DNA from 3 places in the Bradyrhizobium sp. B039 genome. Region 2 is predicted to be linked to each of the others. Evidence: riboswitches for the same ligand, from Rfam matches in the RefSeq annotation. Region 2 holds a riboswitch; each other region holds the start of a gene.
The links. A riboswitch is a leader RNA that binds a small molecule or an ion and turns the genes downstream of it on or off. The one in region 2 is predicted to bind S-adenosylmethionine.

Region 1 (4,760 bases), 1.0 Mb from region 2:
TTCATTCCGGTATCGAGCCTGCCGGAGGACCAGCTTCTGAGCTGGGGCTGGCGCGTTCCGTTCCTGCTTTCCGCTCTGGTGCTGCTGGTCGCCTACGTGGTGCGGCGGACCATGCCGGAAACGCCCGTGTTCGAAGACATCAAGGGCAAGGCGCAAGTTGCGCGCTTCCCCGTCGTCGCCCTGCTGCGCGACTACTGGCCCGACGTGCTGCGCGTCATCGTCTGCGCGCTGATCGCGACCGTGAGCACGATGACCGCCGTGTTCGCGCTCGGCTATGTCACCAGCAAGTTCGGCGTCGCGCGCCCGACCATGCTGTGGGCCGGCGTGCTCGGCAACGTCACGGCGCTGCTCACCCAGCCGCTCTGGGCCCTGCTCGCCGACAAGATCGGCCGCAAGCCGGTGTTCATCGGCGGCGTGCTCGGCTGCGCGGTGCTGCTGTTCCCGTACTTCATGCTGGTGACGTCAGGCAACACGATCGCGATCTTCGCCGCCGCGATGATCCTGTCCGGCATCGTCTACGCCGCGCCGAACGCGATCTGGCCGTCGTTCTACGCCGAGATGTTCGAGGCGCGCGTGCGCTATTCCGGCACCGCGATCGGCACGCAGCTCGGCTTTCTCGTCGCCGGCTTCACGCCGCTGGTGAGCGCGAGCCTGGTCGGGGAGGGGCCGAACGGCTGGGTCCCCGTCGCGATCTTCGTCGCCTGCTGCTGCGTGATCTCGGCAGCCGCTGCGGCGACGGCGCGCGAAACCCACACCGTCGACATCGCCGATCTCGGCAAGCGGCGCGCTTGAGTGAAGACGAGGCACGCATGCTGACCAGCGCAGTTCAGACCACGAGTGGCCCCGTCGTCGGCACCACGCAGGCCGGTATGCGTGCCTTCAAGGGCGTGCCGTTCGCAACCGCGCCGCGCTTTGCCAAGGCAATGCCGCCGAAAGCGTGGACGGAGCCGCTCCGCTGCACGGGCTACGGTGCTTACGCGCCGCAGCCGGGCCATCTCGATCATGCGGACGAGGCTGCCTGTCTCAGCCTGAACATCTGGACGCCGGCAGAGGCCGATCGGCCGCTGCCGGTGCTGGTCTTCATCCATGGCGGCGCCTTCGTCACCGGCGGCGGCGCCGACTATGACGGCGCATTCCTCGCCGCGCACGGTCCGGCGGTGATCGTCACCATCAACTACCGGCTCGGCCCGCTCGGATTCCTGCAATTGCATCGCCTTGGGCTCGGCGAGGCCAACAACCTCGCGATCTCGGATTCGCTCGCCGCGCTCGGCTGGGTGCGCGCCAATATCGCGGATTTCGGCGGCGATCCTGACGCGATCACGCTGTCCGGCCAGTCGGCCGGCGCCTCGATGGTGATCGCGCTCGCAACCCTGCCGCAGGCCAGAGGCAAGTTCATTCGCGCCCTCGCGCTCAGCGCGCCCGGGCGGAACATCATGAGCGCCGATCATGCCGACGACGTTGCACGCCGCGTGCTTGCCGAGCTCGAATTAGCGCACGACCCAACCGCGATTGCCTCTTTGCCACTGCCAAAGCTCTTCGCGGCGGTGGAGCGCGTCAGTCGCAGGCTTGCGGACGAGACCGAACAAGGCACCGTGTTCGGCCCGGTGCTCGACGGAATCGTGATTCCGCGCGAGCCGCGGGACGTCTTCGCCGAAGGAACCTTGCGCGACATTCCGCTCTGGCTCGGCTCCTGCCGCGACGAGATGGTGATGTTCCTGAAGAGCACGCCGCCGGCCGCGATGATCCGCACCACCGAACGACAAGTGCGCGCCGCAGTCGGCGATGCCGGCTGGCAACGTCTGCTGGCGTATTACCGCGCCACAGCGCGCGTCGACGAGGATCCGTACGAGGCGCTGCTGTCCGACGCGTTCTGGCATCGCCCCATGGCAGATCTTGCGCGGCTTCATGCCGCGGCTGGCGGCGCGGTGTGGCTGAGCCGGTTCGACCATCGCCCGGCGCTGGAGCCGTTCCTGTCGCAGGGGCCGACCCACGGTGCCGACAATGCCTGCCTCTGGGCGCACCCGCCGGATTTCATCGACCGCCCGATCCTGAAGCGCAAGGGCGGGCCGATGACGCCCGAGGATATCGAGGTCGCCGCGCGGTTTCAGGCAAGCGTGCTGCGCTTCGTCACATCCGGCGCGCCCGACATCGCGGAAGCCTGGCCGCGGTTCGAGCCGGCCAAGGAGCCGCTCGCAATCTTCGGCCAGCCGTTCCACATTGTGCCTCTCAATGAAGGCGTGCGCTCCCGCCTGTGGGCGGAGCTATCGGCCCAACGCGGCGCGCCGCAGGCTCCGGCCGCGCGAGCGAAGATCGGTTGATCGCAGCACCTTGGTCATGTAAGCGTTCGTCCAGCGCCGATTTGATCCTCAGCTTGCGGGCGCTTCTAAAAATGCAGCTAAAGAGACCCGCTATCCCTGCATCGTCCCGCATTGGGTGAATCGTCGGCCATCTCGAATGGAGAGGCCAAGTGAAATTTGCTGCCATCGCGGATGTGCACGGAAATCGTCCGGCGCTCGAAGCCGTCCTTGCGGACATTGCTGCGCTCGGCATCAACGAGGTCGTGAACCTGGGCGACCATGTTAGCGGTCCGCTCGAAGCGGCCCGAACGGCTGACCTGCTGATGGAGCGAGGCTTTCCGTCCATCAAGGGCGATCAGGACCGCATTCTCGTGGAGCTGTGGCAGGCCGGCACATCGGCGCGCAGCGATTTCCGAGAGCTCGAACGCAAGCATTTCGAGTGGATGGCAAGCATGCCGTCCACGCTCATGTATAGGGGGCGGGCGTTCCTGTGCCATGGATCGCCAGGGAATGATGCTGCGTTCTGGCTCGACCACATCGCGGGCGACGGCTGCCCGCGTCCGAGCCGGATTGATTCTATTGAGGCCGGCGCCGAGGGGATCGACGCCGAGATCATCCTGTGCGCACACACGCACATTCCGCGCGTGGTGCGTCTGAAGGATGGCCGGCTGGTCGTCAATCCCGGCAGCGTTGGATTGCCCGGTTACGACGGGAAGATGCCCGTTCCCTACGTGGTCGAGGTCGGCACCCCTCATGCGTGTTACGCAATTCTGGAGCATGCCAACAGAGGCTGGTCCGCGACGCTCCGCTACGTGGCCTACGACACCACGGCCATGGCAGCATTGGCGCGGGCCAGGGGAATGCTCACCTGGGCGAGCGCGATTGCAACGGGCTGGGTGCAGCGGGATCACCTGTAATCTGCTTCACACGCGAATGCGCCGAGTAACGCTAGATGAAGTGAGGCCTCGCTTCCGCGCGGCCCGCTTCGGAGCTGGCGATGATTGCTGCACTGGCAAGAGCAATATCCCGCGCGACGGGAACCAATGTCGATGTCGAGACTCTGAAAGTCGTCGTCATATTCTCGGGAGCGGGCCTGCTGCTCTCACTCGTTGCTGCAATGATCTACGGACAGGCTGTCAACGCCGCCTTATTTTAGGCTCCTGCGCGTTCATCGCGCGCCTCGCCGCCTGTCCCGGCTGGTTCAGCGCAGGAACGGCACGGGATGGGCCGCGCGATGGAAGAAGTTGATCAGGGTGTTGATGTCGAACACCGGCAGACCCGACACCTCGGCGACGTCCCGCGAGAATGGGCACATGTTGGTGCACTCGAACAGGATCGCGCCGGGATTTTTGCAGGACGCCATGAAGGCTTCCGTCATCTCGATCATCTCGGCGCGCAGCACGTCAGTGTCCAGCTCTTCGCGGCCGAGAATGTAGGTTGCGGGAAACTGCGCATCGGGCTTCATGCCCTGGATTTGAACGAGAATGTCGTCCGGCGACCAGCCGACGCCGCGGAAGTGCCCTTCGTTCATGTGGTGGCCGCGTTCGGTGAAGATGCCGATGACCTTGCCGGGCGGGAGCATGGCGTGGATCAGCGGCGCCTGGATCAGGCTCGAGGTGAAGACCGGGATGTTCACGGCAGCCGCGAGCTGCTTCTGGAACGGCGCGAGGAAGTCGCAACTCGTCGTTATCGCTTTGACGCCGTCGGCTTCCAATTCGCGGGCCGCGGCGATGAACGGCTCGAGCAGGGTCGGATCGGGCTGGTCGCCCATGATCCTTGTGGCGTGCGCGCCGCGCACGATCTTGTAGCGCACCGGGAAGTCGTAGGAGAGCGCGTTGCCGATGTCGCCGCGCGGGCGCGGGAAGCGGGTATCGAGCATCAGAATGCCGATCGTCTCGCCGTAATTCGTGAAGCCGCCGCGGAGTTTCATGGTTCGTCCCACCGATTCGGGATGGTCGTGGCCGGCAGTCTAATGCGTTTCGTGAAACCGGCTGAGGAGGGACTTCCGCCGTTCGCTGCGCGGCTGGCGGATCATCTCCTCTGGCGTACCGATCCCGGCCATGACGCCATCATTCATGAAGCCGACGCGGGCTCCGGTACGGCTTGAGCACCGCGAATCCCCAGACATACATCGCGGATTGGCGCTCAGAACTGCACTTCGCCGGGAATGTCGTCCGCGCCGAGACCTACGGCTTCGAAACCCTTCAACATCCATTCGCGGGTCTGGCCCAGCGAGCGGTTGTAGTCGGCCCAGGCGCTGAGGAAGTCCTTGTAGCGCCGGTCGCTTTCGGCGCGGATGCCCATGTTGGTCGGCAGCGTGAGCAGCGGACGTGGCACCGCGAGCTCACCGAGCGTCGGGTTCTTCTTCAAGGTCGCGACCGAAAGCACCGCCAGCGAAATGTTGCAGTCCGCGCGTCCGGTTGCGACGGCGAGGATCGCCTCGTTGCGCTCCTTGAAGCCGAG
Region 2 (4,760 bases):
AAGTGGATCAGCACGAAATTGGCGACGCTCGGCGTTACCTTCAGGCCGAGCTTGCCGATCTCTTCGGTCAGCCAGTTGCGCCAGGTCTCGGTGAACTGCTTCGACATCGCCTGATGCGCGGCGTCCTCGATCGCGGCGACCGCGGCGTACATTGCCGGCGTCGACACGTTGAACGGACCGCGGATGCGGTTGACCGCGTCGATGATGTGCTCGGGGCCGAACATCCAGCCGATGCGCAGCGCGGCGAGGCCGTGGATCTTGGAGAAGGTGTGCGTCACCACGGTGTTCTCCGTGGTGGCGACGAGCTCGATGCCCATCTCGTAATCGTTGCGCGAGACGTAGTCGCAATAGGCGGCGTCCAGCACCAGCAGCACGTGCGAGGGCAGGCCGGCGCGCAGGCGCTTGACCTCGTCGAACGGAATATAGGTGCCGGTCGGGTTGTTCGGATTGGCGAGCCACACCAGCTTCGTCTTCGGCGTCACAGCCTTGAGGATGGCGTCGACGTCGCAGGTGAGGTTCTTCTCCTGTGCGATGACGTTCCTGGCGCCGACCGCCATGGTGGCGATCGGGTAGACCAGGAAGCCGTGCGTGGTCGAGATCGCCTCGTCGCCCTGGCCGAGATAGGTGTGGGCGAGCAGGTTGAGGATCTCGTCCGAGCCGGCGCCGCAGATGATGCGGTTGGGGTCGAGGCCGAAGGTGCGGCCGATGGCTTCGCGCAGCACCCGCGAGGTGCCTTCCGGATAGTCTTCCAGATGATCTGCCACCTTCTTGAAGGCCTCGATCGCCCTGGGCGAGGGGCCGAACGGCGTCTCGTTGGCCGAGAGCTTGAACACCTTGCGGCCCGGCTCCGGCACCGGGCTCTTGCCGGGCGTGTAGGGCGCAATATCGAGAATGCCGGGGTTCGGCACGGGGCGGGACATCTTCAACTCCGGAATGGCAGGCGGCTCGTAACTTACGATTTCGACCCGGTCGGGGGCACCGTATAGCGCGTCGCGTGGCTGCCGACGAGGGCCGTGGAGCGCACCGAGGCCCCCGCCTCGATCAGGGCAGCCTTGATCTTGTCGATGCTGCTCGCGCTCGTGACCGAGACCAGCAGCGCGGCGCCATCGAAGGCGGTATCGGGCACCGCCACGATGTCGGCGAGCGGCGACAGCGCCCGCGCGATCTCGGCATTCCACCCCGAGACGCGCACGCTGAAAGTCTCCACCTCCGTCACCAGGGCACTGTCGGCGACGCGCGAGATCGCGAACACGGGCAGCGCGGCCGGATGGTCGGCACGCTCGACGAAGGGCAGCCGCGCGATGATCTTCGGTGCGCCTTCTGCTTCCAGCTCCAGCCACCACGGGGTGCGGCTGGAAGTCGCCGAGACCAGCGCCAGATCGCCCTTGGATTTCGCGACCGCCTCGACCGCGGCCTGCGCGCTGAAATGCGCGACGTAAGGCACGGTGAAGCCGAAATGGAATCGCACGGAATCGCGCATCGCGGGCTCGCTCACCGAGATGTCGGCATGCACCGCGAACGGCGCCTGCACGTAAGTGAACGTCGCGATGATGACGCGCCAGATGCTCTCGACCGTGTCGAGCGGCAGGATGCCGCGATGGCGCTCCACGATCCGCCGCATCATGTCGGCCTCGCGCGCAGGCCGGAACGCCGAGCCCACCTCCTGGGTCTGCTTCACCTGGATCAGGCGGTCGATGATGTCGCCGCGCTGCATCAGGAGGCGATGCATGCCCTCGTCGATCGCGTCGATCTCCTTGCGCAATTCCTGCAACGATGGTGGCGCGGGCGGACGTTGGGACATATCTGGCAAGTGCTGTTGAGAGGCGTTCCAATGCGGGTCCATCAGGTCGGACCCGCCGCGGTCGATGTCTTGATTAGGCAGTCGGAGCGGCGAAAGCAAAGAGAAATGCAAAGGGAAATCGGGCCTTTTCGGCTGACGCGACGGGGACGAATTTGGTCAATCAGGACCGTATCTTGACGAAAACCGTCCAAGCCGTTAAGTTTTGCCTGTTCCGTGGTCATTTGAGCCGGCCGGCTTGCAGCCACGTTAAAAAACTCGCTAAACAGGCCGGGGACGCTTCCGATCCCGGCCGAACCTATCGTTCAGGCCGGGTTTTTTATGGCCTGATGCAAGTAGCGGTCTGAAGTCCGATCGCAAACGAGGTCGATGGTCAGATGGTTGGCGTCACGTCGATATCCAATCCCGCGATCAGTGCCGATGAGCGGTCGCATGAGGTGGATCATCCGAGCTCGCTCGTCGCGCATTTCGGCGCTGATCAGCCGTTGCCGCTCGACTGCGGCATAGATCTCACCCCGTTCCAGATCGCCTACCAGACCTATGGAGAGCTCAACGCCGATCGCTCCAACGCGATCCTGATCTGCCATGCGCTGACCGGCGACCAGCATGTCGCCAATGTGCACCCCGTCACCGGCAAGCCCGGCTGGTGGGAAACCCTCGTCGGTGCGGGCCGTCCGCTCGATCCGAGCCAATACTTCATCATCTGCGCCAATGTGATCGGTGGCTGCATGGGCTCGACCGGGCCGGCCTCGATCAATCCCGCGACCGGCAAAGTGTGGGGCCTGGATTTCCCGGTCATCACCATCCCTGACATGGTTCGCGCGCAGGCGATGCTGATCGACCGGCTCGGCATCGACACGCTGTTCGCGGTGGTCGGCGGCTCGATGGGCGGCATGCAGGTGCTGCAATGGACGGCGGCCTACCCCGAGCGCGTGTATTCCGCGCTGGCAATTGCCTGCTCGACGCGGCACTCGGCGCAGAACATCGCCTTTCACGAGCTCGGTCGCCAGGCTGTGATGGCCGATCCCGACTGGCACAATGGCGGCTACGCCGATCGCGGCATCCATCCGCATCGCGGCCTTGCGGTCGCACGGATGGCGGCGCACATCACCTATCTCTCCGACGCGGCGCTGCATCGCAAGTTCGGCCGGCGCATGCAGGACCGCGACCTGCCGACCTTCTCGTTCGACGCCGACTTCCAGGTCGAGTCCTATCTGCGCTACCAGGGCTCGTCCTTTGTCGAGCGCTTCGACGCCAACTCCTATCTCTATCTGACGCGCGCGATGGACTATTTCGACATCGCCGGCGACCATGGCGGCGTGCTGGCGAAGGCGTTCGCGGGCATCAAGACGCGCTTCTGCGTGGTCTCCTTCACCAGCGACTGGCTGTTCCCGACCTCGGAATCGCGCGCGTTGGTGCATGCGCTGAATGCGTCGAGCGCGCGGGTATCGTTCGCCGAGATCGAGACCGATCGCGGCCATGACGCCTTCCTGCTCGACGTGCCCGAATTCTTCGACATCGCCCGCGCCTTCCTGGAATCGGCCGGCAAGGCGCGCGGACTCAACGGCAGGGGTGGCTAGGATGTCAGTGCAGGAAGTGCTGCCGCTGGGCGGCCTTAGCGCGGAACAGTCCGGTCATTTTCGCGCCGACCATCTGCTCGTCGCCGAGATGGTCAAGCCGGGCTCCAAGGTGCTCGATGTCGGCTGCGGCGACGGTGATCTGCTCCAGCTTCTGGAGACCCGCGGCATCGACGGCCGCGGCATCGAATTGTCGCGCGAGGGCGTCAACCGCTGTGTCGCCAAGGGCCTCGCGGTGGTGCAGGGCGACGCCGATACCGACCTCGTGAACTATCCCGATGATGCCTTCGACTACGTGATCCTGTCGCAGACGCTCCAGGCGACGCGGCAGCCGCGTGTGGTGCTGGAAAATCTCCTGCGCATCGGCCGCCGCGCCATCGTCTCGTTCCCGAACTTCGGCTTCTGGAAGATGCGGCTCCAACTCCTGATCGGCGGCCACATGCCGCGCACCGAGAACCTGCCGGCGACCTGGTACGACACCGCCAACATCCACTTCTGCACCATCAAGGATTTCGTCGAGCTCTGCGACGAGATCAACGTCAAGATGGAACGCTCGGTGGCGCTCGATCTCTATGGCCGCCCGGTGCCGCTGAACCTGCCCTGGTGGGTGTGGAATATGTTCGGCGAGCAGGGCGTGTTTCTGCTCACGCGCGGGCAGGGGAAGTGACGCCGTAGGCGTCATTCCGGGTTCGCTCTTCGAGCGCCCCGGAATGACAGGGTAAACTATTGCGCCGCCACCGACCTCGGATCGCGCGCCGGCCAGCGACCTGCTTCCACCAGCGTGACGAACCGCTCCACGGTCTCGTTGAACAGCGCGGGCTCCTCGAGGTTGAGCACGTGCCCCGACTTCGGAAACATCGCGAGGCCCGCGGCCGGAAGATGCTTCTTCAGGAACAGGCTCGGCCCGACGCAAGGGTCATCCTCGTCGCCACAGATGATCAGCGCCGGCGTCGCGACGCCCCTGATCGCGTCCGTCATGGTGTAGATCGAGGGACGGCCGCCCTGGAAGCCGCGCATCGTGCGCGCCGATCCCCTGGCATCGTGCCGCGCCAGCGCGGCGTAGAAATCGGCGTGGCCGCGTGGGTCCTTGACCAGGAAGGGAATCCGGCTCGGCGCCTCGCGCGTGACTTTTGCCACCTCCGTGGAGCCGAGCGTCTCGAATTGCTCGGCATTGGCGCGGCATTGCCTGCGCCAGGCGTCGAGATTCTCGATCTCCGAACCGGAGCCGACGCCGGCGAGCGTCATCGACAGCGCCCGCTGCGGCGCGTTCAGTCCGATCTGGAGCGACGAATAGGCGCCCATCGAGAGCCCGACGAGATGCGCGCGGTCGATCCTGAGATGATCGAGCACCGCGAGCGCGTCGGTGTAGAAATGCGTGTAGGTGT
Region 3 (4,760 bases), 310 kb from region 2:
CTGGTCATCGGCAGCCGTTCGACCACGATTCCGGCCTCCGAGGACGCTTCCTATCCGGCACGCATGCAGGCCATTTTGAAGGACAAGCTGTCGCCATCGGAAGTTGTGCACGTCTCCGTAGAAATACAGAGCAAGAAGACGGCAGAGGAGGCGGCCGCCAGCTTCGTTAAGCTGATGGAAGCAAAAAGGCCTACTTTGGTCATCTGGCAGACCGGGACCGTGGATGCTATCCGAGCAATCGATCCCGACGATTTTCGCGGTGCGGTGACCGGAGGGGTTTCCGCATTGCAAAATGCAGGGGCTGACGTCGTGTTGATGAACTTGCAGTACAGCCCGCGTACCGAAACCATGATCTCGGTGCCGCCCTATCTCGACAATATGCGGGTGGTGGCACAGGAGCACGACATCCCGCTGTTCGACCGTTTCGCGATCATGCGGCAGTGGAATGATCAGGGTCAGTTCGACCTGTTCAGCCCGTCCCGCGGGCCTGAGCTCGCGAAACAGGTCCACGATTGCCTTGGCCGGGCGTTGGCACAGTTCGTGATCGACGCAGCCCATCTGGGGCCGGCCCAGCAGCAAAATTGAGGTCTAGTGTTAATGAGTTCTATCCGCCCTTTTTGCCTGACGGCATGGCTGGCAGCACCCGTGGCGGCGGCGCTGCTGTTGCTGACTCCTGTTTCGCAGTCGCGCGCGCAGGCGCAGGCCGCGCAGGCAACGCCCGCGCCCGCGCAGGCCGCTAATCCCGCTCCGGCATCGCCCTCCCAGACCACCGTCGCCGCGACATCTCCCGAACAGCGCGGCATCACCGCGCGCGCCATCGACAAGGTGAAGCAGGTCGCGAAATCCGCCGGTGACGTCTTCAACCGCGTCCCCTGCCTGCCGCCGAAGGGCGGCGCGAAGGCGATGGGCTCGCTGCCGCATGTCGCGGGCAAGCTCGTCGCCGGCAAGCCTGTCGTGATCGTCGCGTTCGGCTCGTCGTCGACCGCCGGCTACGGCGCAAGCTCGCCCGATTTCAACTATCCGAACCGTCTTGCGGCGCAGCTGCGCCGGCAATATCCGACCGCGGACATCACCGTCATCAATGCCGGCGTCGGCGGCGAGGACGCGCCCGAGATGATGAAGCGCCTCCAGAAGGAGGTGATCGACGTGCATCCGGACATGGTGATCTGGCAGGTCGGCACCAACGCCGTGCTGCGCAATCTCGATCCCGGCGACACCGCCAAGATGGTCGAGGACGGCATCGCCCGCATCCAGGCCGCCGGCGGCGCCGATATCGTGCTCGTCGATCCGCAATATTCGCCGGCCGTCAACCAGCGCAAGGAGAGTGCCGGCAAGATGGTGAAGCTGCTCGGCAAGGTCGCTGAGCTCCGTCACGTCGGCATCTTCCCGCGCTTCGAGGTGATGCGCGACTGGCACGAGAATCAATCGATCCCGGTCGAGAGCTTCGTGATCGCCGACGGCCTGCATATGAACGATTGGGGCTATGCCTGCTTCGCCCAGCTCCTCGGCGACGACATCATCCGCTCCGTCGGCCAGATCAAGCTCGGGGTCAACGTGCCCGGGGACGTGCGGGCGTACCGGCCGATGTAGTTCGGCTGCGTAGCCGTAGGGTGGGCAAAGGCGCGCTCTTCGCGCGCCGTGCCCACCATCTATCGCCAGCTCGGTGGTGAATGGTGGGCACGCTTCGCTTTGCCCACCCTACGGAGCTCGATCGCCTCACGCCCTCTCCAGCGCCGCCGTCAGATCCTCGATCAGATCGTCCGCATGCTCCAGCCCCGCGGAGAAGCGGATGAAGCCCTCGCTGATGCCGAGCGCGGCGCGGTCTTCCGGCTTCAGGCGCTGATGCGTCGTGGTCGCCGGATGGGTGACGAGGCTCTTGGCGTCGCCGAGATTGTTCGAGATCTTCGCAAGCTTGAGCTCGTTGAGCACGCGGAACGCGGCCGCCTTGCCGCCCTTGACCTCGAAGCCGACCAGCGTCGAGCCGCCGCGCATCTGCTTCTTCACGAGCGCTGCCTGCGGATGATCGGCGCGGCCGGGATAGATCAATCGCGAGATCTTCGGATGGCCGGCCAGCACTTCCGCAACGCGTGCCGCGGTGTCGGTCTGCGCGCGCACGCGCACGGCCAGCGTCTCCAGGCCCTTGAGCAAGACCCAGGCGTTGAACGGCGAGATCGACGGCCCGGTCTGGCGCATGAAATTGTGGAGGTGCTCGGCGACGAAGGCTTCCGACGACAGGATGATGCCGCCGAGGCAGCGGCCCTGGCCGTCGATGTGCTTGGTCGCGGAATAGACCACGACGTCGGCCCCTAGCGCGAGCGGGCTCTGCCAGATCGGCGTCGCAAACACGTTGTCGACGACGAGCCGCGCGCCGCCCTTGTGCGCGATCTCGGCGATGCCGGGGATGTCGAGCACGTCGAGCGTCGGGTTGGTCGGGCTCTCCAGGAAGAACGTCTTGGTGTTCGGCCGCAAGGCCCGCTGCCACTGGTCGAGATCGAGGCCGTCGACCAGCGTGGTTTCGATGCCGTAGCGCGGCAACAGATCCTGAATGACGTAGAGGCACGAGCCGAACAGCGCGCGGGAGGCGACCACGTGGTCGCCGGTCTTCAGCGGCGCCAGGATCGCGGTCGTCACCGCGGCCATGCCGGTCGCCGCCGAACGCGCCGCTTCGGCGCCTTCTAGCTCGATCATGCGGCGCTCGAACATCGAGATGGTCGGGTTCGAATAACGCGAATAGATGAAGCCGGGATCCTCGCCCTTGAACCGCGCCTCGCACTCCTCGGCGCTGTTGTAGACGTAGCCCTGGGTCAGGAACAGCGCCTCCGACGTCTCGCCGAATTGCGAGCGCAGGGTGCCGGAATGGACCAGGCGGGTTTCGGGACGGTAAGTGGCAGGCGACTTCGACATAGGTACCTCCGACATGACCGTCTCGTCGAAAACGGTCACAAAAAAACCGGCCTGGATATATCCACGGGCCGGGATCACAGAGGTCCCCGGCCTGTTTAGCGACTTATTTAACGTGGCTGCAAGCCGGCCGGCTCAAATCACCACGGGATAAGTGATGCTCATATTCCGCAATGGCCTTTCCGTCAAGGCGTCCATCGGATAGCCGTAAAAGGCTAGTATTTCCCGCACGTCCGGATGCGTTTGACCCCTGACGAGGACCCCCGGTTGAGCTTCACGATCGCCGCCGACGCCAATGGTATCCTGCCCGACCGCATGATCGCGGCGATGGCGGAGGCGGGCCTCATCCTGCCCGCATACGATTTCGTCGAAAGCCAGATCCAGCCGGCGAGCCTCGACCTCCGCCTCGGAGACATCGCCTATCGCGTCCGCGCCAGCTTCCTGCCTGGTCCCGGCGCCACGGTGGCCGAGCGCATCGACGAATTGAAGCTGCACGAGTTCAGCCTTGCCGACGGCGCGGTGCTGGAAACCAACTGCGTCTACATCGTGCCGCTGCTCGAGAGCCTGGCGCTGCCGCCGGAGATCGTCGCGGCTGCGAACCCCAAGAGCTCCACCGGCCGGCTCGACGTCTTCACCCGCGTGATCGCCGACGGCACCCGCCGCTTCGACATGATCGGCGCCGGCTATCACGGCCCGCTCTATGCCGAGATCAGCCCGAAGACATTTCCGGTGCTGGTGCGCGAGGGCTCGCGCCTGTCGCAGGTGCGCTTCCGCACCGGTGACGCCATCCTCAATGCCGACGAGCTCGATGCGCTGCATGCGTCCGAGCGCCTTGTCGACATCGACGATGCCGATCTGGCCGGCGGCGTCGCCGTCTCCGTCGATCTCTCCGGCGAGAAGGCGAGCGGCTTCGTCGGCTACCGTGCCAAGCGCCACACCGGCGTCGTCGATGTCGATCGCCGCTCCGGCTATTCCGTCGAGGACTTCTGGGAGCCGATCTCGGCCCGGCCCGACGGCAGCCTGATCCTCGATCCCGGCGAGTTCTACATCCTCGCCTCGAAAGAGGCCGTGCAGGTGCCACCCGACTTTGCAGCCGAGATGGTGCCGTTTGATCCGCTGGTCGGCGAATTCCGCGTGCACTATGCCGGCTTCTTCGATCCCGGCTTCGGCTATGCCGGTGCCGGCGGGTTGGGATCGCGCGCCGTGCTGGAGGTGCGCTCGCGCGAGGTGCCGTTCATCCTCGAGCACGGCCAGATCGTCGGCCGCCTCGTCTACGAGAAGATGCTCGCCCGCCCCGACGCGATGTACGGCCAGCGCATCGGCTCGAACTACCAGGCGCAGGGCTTGAAGCTCTCGAAACATTTTCGGGTGTAGCGACATCTCCAACTGTCATGCCCCGGCTCGACCGGGGCATCCAGTACGCCGCGGCGTCTCGATTCAATCATAACTGTCTCTGGAATACTGGATCGCCCGGTCTTCGCCGGGCGATGACACCGAGTCTGTGGCTGGTTGCGCCGCCCCAGCCGCGATGACACACTCCCGTAAAACAACAAGCCGGGAGCGAACATGACCGCCGCAGCTGACTCCGCGCAGGAAGCCCAATGGAAGCGCTGGCGCGCGGTCGCCGATCTCTATCACGCCTATTTCACCGGCCTTATCCTCACCGTCGTCACGCGGCGCGGCACCGCGGATGCCGCGGAGTTCGTCTTCCGCGTGTTCCGCCGTCAGCAGCAGGAGCGCTTCCTGCCGGGGCTGGAAAAGCTCGGGCTCAGCCATCTGCCGCCGGCGGTCGCGGCTGCGCAATATCACTACCTCTCCAACTGGATCGGCGGCGTGCATGTCGAATACATGTATGAGAG

Region 1: linked by a shared signal. The riboswitch ahead of AAFG50_RS33765 (metallophosphoesterase family protein) and the one ahead of AAFG50_RS38365 (homoserine O-acetyltransferase) in region 2 are both predicted to bind S-adenosylmethionine.
Region 3: linked by a shared signal. The riboswitch ahead of AAFG50_RS39930 (O-succinylhomoserine sulfhydrylase) and the one ahead of AAFG50_RS38365 (homoserine O-acetyltransferase) in region 2 are both predicted to bind S-adenosylmethionine.

Annotation. Positions count from the first base shown of each region.
Region 1 is NZ_CP152416.1:7,114,164-7,118,923, reverse strand. It holds gene AAFG50_RS33775 (MFS transporter) at 1-792, shown strand, start outside; gene AAFG50_RS33770 (carboxylesterase family protein) at 810-2,318, shown strand; SAM riboswitch at 2,342-2,420, shown strand; gene AAFG50_RS33765 (metallophosphoesterase family protein) at 2,468-3,214, shown strand; gene AAFG50_RS33760 (hypothetical protein) at 3,295-3,453, shown strand; gene AAFG50_RS33755 (aspartate/glutamate racemase family protein) at 3,499-4,227, opposite strand; gene AAFG50_RS33750 (transporter substrate-binding domain-containing protein) at 4,443-4,760, opposite strand, start outside.
Region 2 is NZ_CP152416.1:8,145,949-8,150,708, reverse strand. It holds gene AAFG50_RS38375 (histidinol-phosphate transaminase) at 1-920, opposite strand, end outside; gene AAFG50_RS38370 (chorismate mutase) at 953-1,801, opposite strand; SAM riboswitch at 2,005-2,084, shown strand; gene AAFG50_RS38365 (homoserine O-acetyltransferase) at 2,176-3,378, shown strand; gene metW (methionine biosynthesis protein MetW) at 3,380-4,042, shown strand; gene AAFG50_RS38355 (alpha/beta hydrolase) at 4,099-4,760, opposite strand, start outside.
Region 3 is NZ_CP152416.1:8,453,432-8,458,191, reverse strand. It holds gene AAFG50_RS39940 (lipolytic enzyme) at 1-585, shown strand, start outside; gene AAFG50_RS39935 (SGNH/GDSL hydrolase family protein) at 598-1,590, shown strand; gene AAFG50_RS39930 (O-succinylhomoserine sulfhydrylase) at 1,717-2,904, opposite strand; SAM riboswitch at 2,979-3,058, opposite strand; gene AAFG50_RS39925 (2'-deoxycytidine 5'-triphosphate deaminase) at 3,169-4,275, shown strand; gene AAFG50_RS39920 (hypothetical protein) at 4,468-4,760, shown strand, end outside.